2 linked regions of the Methanotorris formicicus Mc-S-70 genome follow. The protein of the gene in region 2 binds, or shares a complex with, the protein of the main gene of each other region. Links are inferred from orthologs where the notes say so. Each region holds a gene or a part of one and is shown on either strand. Other genes may lie near its edges.

What was found.
Region 1: the proteins of wtpA (region 2) and wtpB are in contact, whole or in part, in a crystal structure (PDB 2ONK), measured with the Archaeoglobus fulgidus proteins. The link is inferred for Methanotorris formicicus Mc-S-70 from one-to-one orthologs. Residues at the interface, in WP_010877608.1 of Archaeoglobus fulgidus: Arg75, Glu79, Leu80, Arg144, Ser202, Glu203, Arg204, Lys209, Met213, Ile214, Arg215, Leu224, Glu226, Ser227, Gly228, Glu229; in WP_010877607.1 of Archaeoglobus fulgidus: Asp44, Pro45, Ala46, Leu107, Gly111, Ser112, Ser113, Lys123, Val125, Asp126, Tyr208, Tyr209, Leu216, Glu219, Arg220, Tyr221, Leu222, Ser223, Glu224, Gly225.

The regions. Positions count from the first base shown.
Region 1 is NZ_AGJL01000057.1:1,660-4,880, reverse strand. Bases 231-3,111 are described here. They hold wtpB (tungstate ABC transporter permease WtpB), read left to right. Parts: upstream 231-1,236; coding sequence 1,237-1,986; downstream 1,987-3,111. Other genes in these bases: METFODRAFT_RS08320 (tRNA lysidine(34) synthetase), read left to right, coding at 3,033-3,111; METFODRAFT_RS08325 (ATP-binding cassette domain-containing protein), read left to right, coding at 2,002-2,919; METFODRAFT_RS08335 (methanogenesis marker 12 protein), read right to left, coding at 231-1,140. In the rest of the region: METFODRAFT_RS08340 (CBS domain-containing protein), read right to left, coding at 1-18; more of METFODRAFT_RS08335, read right to left, coding at 160-230; more of METFODRAFT_RS08320, read left to right, coding at 3,112-3,221. UniProt on the Methanocaldococcus jannaschii protein: Part of the ABC transporter complex WtpABC involved in molybdate/tungstate import. Probably responsible for the translocation of the substrate across the membrane.
Region 2 is NZ_AGJL01000008.1:14,193-17,484, reverse strand. Bases 19-2,970 are described here. They hold wtpA (tungstate ABC transporter substrate-binding protein WtpA), read right to left. Parts: upstream 2,051-2,970; coding sequence 986-2,050; downstream 19-985. Other genes in these bases: METFODRAFT_RS02165 (homoserine kinase), read right to left, coding at 2,622-2,970; METFODRAFT_RS11285 (hypothetical protein), read right to left, coding at 328-870; METFODRAFT_RS11290 (hypothetical protein), read right to left, coding at 113-295. Outside these bases: hisS (histidine--tRNA ligase), read left to right, coding at 1-17; more of METFODRAFT_RS02165, read right to left, coding at 2,971-3,292. UniProt on the Methanocaldococcus jannaschii protein: Part of the ABC transporter complex WtpABC involved in molybdate/tungstate import. Binds tungstate and molybdate.

The sequences.
Region 1 (3,221 bases), on a different replicon or contig from region 2:
TAAATATTTAGAAAGCATTTTTCCACCTCACAACAAATTAAAGGACATAACTATTTTTTTTCACAATACTATATATAACTTCCTAATTTAGAATAAAAAAGTGTTATTTTAAAGAGAATTAATTATTGTCATAATTTATATCAAAATAAACAACTATATTTATTCAAATTCAACCTCTATCCCCAAAATATCCCTTTTTCCTTTCAAAATATCCTCCGCTATCATTGCACTTCCTATTGCCCCACTTTCTCCACTTAAAATAAAAATATTCCCATCAACATACTCCTTAATCATCTTTGGAATATCTATTGGATGTTTTAATGTCCCTATAGAACCTGCCAAAACAACATTTTTTCCCTTATTTAAAAACATCAATGAATTTATCTCCATAACTACGCTTAATATTAATGAATCTACTGCCAATTTACAGTTTTCGTCATTGAAATAGTTATTTATTATTGCCATCTTTGTATCTTCAACCCCCTTATATAGTTTCGCTATTTTTACAGCCCCTGCCTTTGAGAATGCTTCATTTGCTGTAATCTCTCCACTATCTATTTTTCTAATCAACTCCAAATCTAATGGACCATGCAACATGCCTATTGCTCCAATACAGGCATCAAAACCCCCAAAAATCTTCCCATCTTTTATTAACAAAGTTACTGTGTTTGATGAAATATCAGACAATATATAATTTTCAAATCCAAAGGTTTTGTATGCGTTGTAGGCAATGGATATTTTCTCTGGTGAAGCGATGTGGGAATATAATGCTTTAAACCTTTCATCCATGCATTTTATTCCCCTATGCAAGCCAGGAATAACAACTGCAGGAATATTTGCGTTTTTTATTTCATCATAAACCTTAGTTCCCCCTCCAACCTTTTCTCCAACTCCTTCAATATTCACAACCCCTCTATTTTTCACCTTTTCTATAGGGAGGATTTTATCTATCCCATCACCCATTGAATACGTTAAAGCCATTAAATCAATATCCTCCAAATCAATATGTTTTTTTAATTCTTCAATGTATGATTTGGTTTTAAATTCCGTTCTCTTCAATTTGAAAATAATCTTCTCATTTCCATCCTTTATACATGTTGTAACTCCAGAAGTTCCATGGTCAATTCCTACTGTTATCATAATTTCACCAATTGATGTAATCTAATTTGATGAGCATAACTTTTATATATTTTACATATTTTAATTACCTCTATAAGATGGTCTTTTGGTGATAATATGAGGATGTTTTTTATCTCACTCTTTATTATCTCGTTGATGTTGATTTTATTCATTATCCTACCCATAATAAATATGCTCCTAAATCCAGGGGATGTTACTGGAGCGTTGATGGATAGAGATGTCATTGATTCATTACTTGTAAGTTTATACGCTGCATCAACAGCAACCCTTATAGCGTTGTTTTTTGGTATCCCACTCGGCTATTTATTGGCAAGGTATGATTTTAAAGGGAAAGATTTTGTTGAGGCGATTGTAGATTTACCAATGGCAATACCCCATTCTGTTGTGGGGATTATGATTTTATCTTTCTTTTGTAACAACCCTATAAATATCTTTAACAATTTTGGGGCATATATTGTTGATAACTTTTGGGGAATTGTGGTTGTTATGTTGTTTGTTGGTGTGCCTTTTATGGTAAATAGTGTGAGAGATGGTTTTTTGATGGTTGATGAAGAACTTGAGCATGTTTCAAGAACACTGGGGGCATCTCAAATAAAGACGTTTTTCAACATCTCCCTTCCTCTCATATACAACAACGTTATGTCTGGAAGTATATTAACATTTGCAAGGGGGATTAGTGAGGTTGGAGCAATCTTAATAGTTGCATATTTCCCAAAAACAATGCCTGTCTTGATATTGGAGAGATTTAACAATTTTGGATTAACAGCCTCAAAACCAATAGCAGTGATTATGATTCTGGTGAGTATTGCAATATTTGCGTTACTTAGGTTGGTTAGAAGGAAATAAATAGGAGGAGAGATATTGTTAAGAGTAGAAAACCTTTCAAAAATATGGAAGGAATTTCAATTAAAAAATATAAATTTAGAGATTGACAAAGAATATTGTATTATCTTAGGCCCAAGTGGTGCTGGAAAATCAGTCCTGTTAAAATGCATAGCAGGAATTTTAAAGGCAGATTTCGGAAGAATATACTTCAATGGGGAAGACATAACAAACCTTTCTCCTGAAAAGAGGAATTTTGGATACGTTCCTCAAAACTATGCATTATTCCCAAATATGAACGTTTATAAGAATATTGCCTATGGTTTAAAGATTATAAGATATCCAAAATCAAAGATCGATAAAAAAGTTGAAGAAATAACTGAATTTTTAAATATAAAACACCTCTTGAATAGGAAGCCAGCAACGTTAAGTGGTGGAGAACAGCAGAGAGTTGCTTTAGCAAGGGCTTTGGTTTTAGAGCCAAATTTACTACTACTTGATGAACCAACGTCTGCACTTGATATAAATAATAAAGAAAAAATTATTGGTGAGTTAAAAAGGATAGGTGAAATCCTTCCAGTGATTCATGTAACTCATGATTTTGTTGAGGCAAAAACACTTGGAGAGAAGATAGCGATATTCATGGATGGGGAACTTGTGGAGGTTGGAAACAAGGAGATATTTAAAAAACCAAAAAATGAAAAGGTCGTTAAATTTTTGGGTTATAATATTGTTAAAATTGACGGGGAGAAGTTTGCAGTGTCTCCTGAAGAGGTTGTAGTTTGTAGTGGAAAAGAAGGAAAAATAATAAGTATTATAGATTGCGGATTTTATAAAAAGATTATTGTTGATTTTAAAGGTAATCAGTTGAGATGCATCTTAAAAGAAGATGTCGATTTGAGTGTAGGGGATGAAGTTGATATTGAATTCAAAAATAAAATCTATTTAAGTAATTAATTCAAACTTTTTTGATAGTAAAATATAAATACAAAATACTTAACATTGTTAAGTAATTATTAATTTTTTTCAAAGAACGATTAATCTTAAGTTTAGTTATCGGAGGGATGTTTTTGATAAACATAAAACAATTAAAAAGATACGCTAATCCATCTTATTTAACAATAAGAGAAGATAAAATTTTAGTCTGCAATAGGAGAGAGGCAAAATTATCAAGAGAGAAAATGAACAAGATAGAGAGAGATTTTGGTATTCCTGTGGTATATTCAAGAACCTACGAAGAGGTTTCAAAAAAGGTTGGA
Region 2 (3,292 bases):
TAAGCGGGTATCTATAAGATTTAATTTTATTTTTTTGAAAAATGTTTATAAAACTACAGTGTGATTACAATATTCCTTCTTTATTAGTTCCTTACTACACTCTTTAGCCACTTTAAAATGATAGTCCATATTTGTATCTCAAATATTCTATGCAGTTTGATACTATCGCCATAAATCTAACAAATCCAATATTGCTCTTTTCAGACGTTAGATAGTTTCCTTCGATTTCTAAAATCGATTTGTCTCTTCGATGTTTTTCTTCTATCTTCGGTCTCTTCATATACTCGCTTATAATATCCTCTGCCTTCTTTTTATAGCTTGTAGATACTAAATACTTGGGTTTTCGCTTACGAAGTAAGCGAGCAACGAAATGCGAAGCATTTCGTCTAATCTCTGATTTTCCATAAACACTGCAACGATTTTAACTTTACCAACATCGGAGATATTCACGATTTTAGCAGATAATCTAAACTCTATTCCATTAACAGTCCTTAATTTAAGCTTATCTTCGCTAAAATCCTTCCTAAACAATTCTTCTACCTTAACCTTCTTACCGAAATACTCGACTATAATGTTTTTCCTAAGTTTACCAATATATTCCATCCCTAATTCTTTAGATTTCTTCATAATTTTCTTTGTCGTTACAAAAGTGTCTCCTACGACCGTCCCGATATCTATGTGAAATAGAAATCTAATAATTTCGATAAATATATCTGTTGATTTTTTGCTAAGTGGTTTTATTGTAGTATAAATCGAAATAATTTTTATTATTATGATTCTAACCTGTGCGAACTTGGATAATCCCTCTGAACAGTTAAATCTTAAACTATTTATAGAATTAGTGAGTATATTATTAAGTGCTGTTAGCATGGAGGTTTCACCGTTTTTTAATAAGTTATTTAAGTGCTATCTATTTCTATTTTTTGGTTTTAATTTTAATAGTGTTAAATCACACTATCAGTTATAAAAAATAAAAGAGAATAATTTATTCTATTTTTACTAATGGCTTTATTTCTTCAGGGATGTTTCCAAATCCAATTACTGGGTTGATAACTGGCTGTCCATTGTTTTCAAATACTTCTGGATGCTCTAAGATAAGTTTAACAAACTCAATTGCTTCTTTTTTGTTAGGTGCATTTTTTGGGATGGTTAAACCATAGACAATTGGTTTTGCAACCAGAGTTTTATTTTTGCTAAGTAGTTCCAACCTAACTTTTTTGTAGGTATCTGCATACTCATAGTAACCAAGGTTTATCTCTTTTGGGAGTTCAACGTATTTTAAGTTGTGCTGGTTTGCGACACTTTTGTATATGAAGAGATAATCGTAGGCACCTGCTTCTAAAGGAGCCAATAAATCTGTTTCTTTACTTCTTAAGACAATTTTGTTTGTATTTACATTTATATCCTTAGGAACTAATATTGTGTAGGTGTCATTTTCCTTCTCAACTTTAATGTTTGAGTTCTTTAAGACCAAATTATCATATATTTCTGGATTTTTATAGTAAATCTCTGCCAACTGCATGACCATCTGACTCCTATAACCACATGGGTCATCGTTAGGATTTGAGAAACCAAATTTAACCCCAGGTTTATTCAATATTTCATACCAATTTTCTGAATTTATTTCGTCATTATATTTGCTTTTGTCTGTGTATGCTAAAACAAGTTCATTCCTTGCTATCATTATATACCAATCTGCATAATTTGGCATCATCATTTGTGGAATCAATGAGTAATCTGCTGATGCTAAGATATCTGCTTTTTTACCCAAGTCTGTAATTTTTCTGACACACATTACACTTCCTGCGGGTTCTCTCTGCACGTCGATATTTGGATGTTCCTTCTCAAACATCTTCTCATATTCAGAAAATGGCACGGATAAACTTCCAGCATGGAATATTTTTAAGACTTTGTTTTCTACTTTACTTGTTTGTGGGGTGGTTGATTGAGTAGGTTTTTCACTGGCATTAGATGTCTGATTTACACAACCACATAATGCAATACCTATCATTCCAATCAATCCTATCAAGAGCCATTTTGATTTAATCAAAATACCACCTCCATGCTACACTGTTAAATTAAATTGAATACTATATTTAAATTTTATGTTAATGTAAATTGATTAACTCAAAAATTAACCTACTGCTAATAATAGACGACCATAGTAGATATATTTTACATGTTAAGTTGTATGAAGAAGCGACATCAGACGTTGTAATTTCTACTTTAAAAAGTATGGGAAACCTAAAAAGATATTAACCGATAATGGAACTCAATTCGTTCCTGCGAGAGGAGGGGTATCTAAATTCCAGAAGTTTCTACTGGAAAATCGGATTTTGCATATAAGAACCTCTGTTAGACATCCCAAACAATAGGAAAAGTTAAAAGGATAAATAGAAAGGTGGAGTATCGATTATATATGTTCAATAGTTTAGAAGAGTTCGTAGATTGGTATAATCGAGTAAAACCACATCGTTCTCTTAATTTTAAGACGCCTTATGAAGTTTATTATGGTGTAGAGTGTGATAAGGAGGTGATTAGCGTATGAAAAATTATGGCGAAATAATTTCAAGATACAACAGTTAATTAAAAAATTTAATAGATGATATTAAAGAATCTAATTACAATTTTTCTAAAACACTAACTCCGCCTCCAACTTTTGTTAAATAAACCCTTCCCCAAACATCTTCAAATAACTCCTTAACTTCCAAAATATATTCCTTTTTTGGAATTGCAATTATAGCAGGTCCTGCACCACTGATGGTTATACCATAAACCTTATCTTTAACTTTTTCCTTAACTTCTTCATATTTCGGGATTAATTTTGCTCTACGAGGTTCAACAACCTTATCCATCATCATATACTTCCCAAACAATTCAATATCATTTTTGAATAAACTATAAACCATGCCGCATGCCTTACCAACGTTATTTATCATCTCTCCCATCTCAATTTTTTTAGGTAAGATTTCCCTCGCTTCTTTTGTGCTTATTTGGATGTCTGGCAAGGCAATTAAAACTTCCATTTCAACAGGAACATGTAATATTTCCAATGGGTTGTAGTTTGTTACCATTGTGAATCCACCAAATATTGCTGGAGCAACGTTATCAGCATGTGGAGAACCAGCAGCAACACCCTCTCCCAATGCAGCATATTCAACCAACTTTAATTTTGAGGGTTTTAAATTAAATAATTCACTTATAGCAACGGCAACACCAGCAGAAGATGCTGAACTACTTCCTAAACCACTACCTGGTTTTATTCCCTTTGTTATGTGAATTTTTATACCTT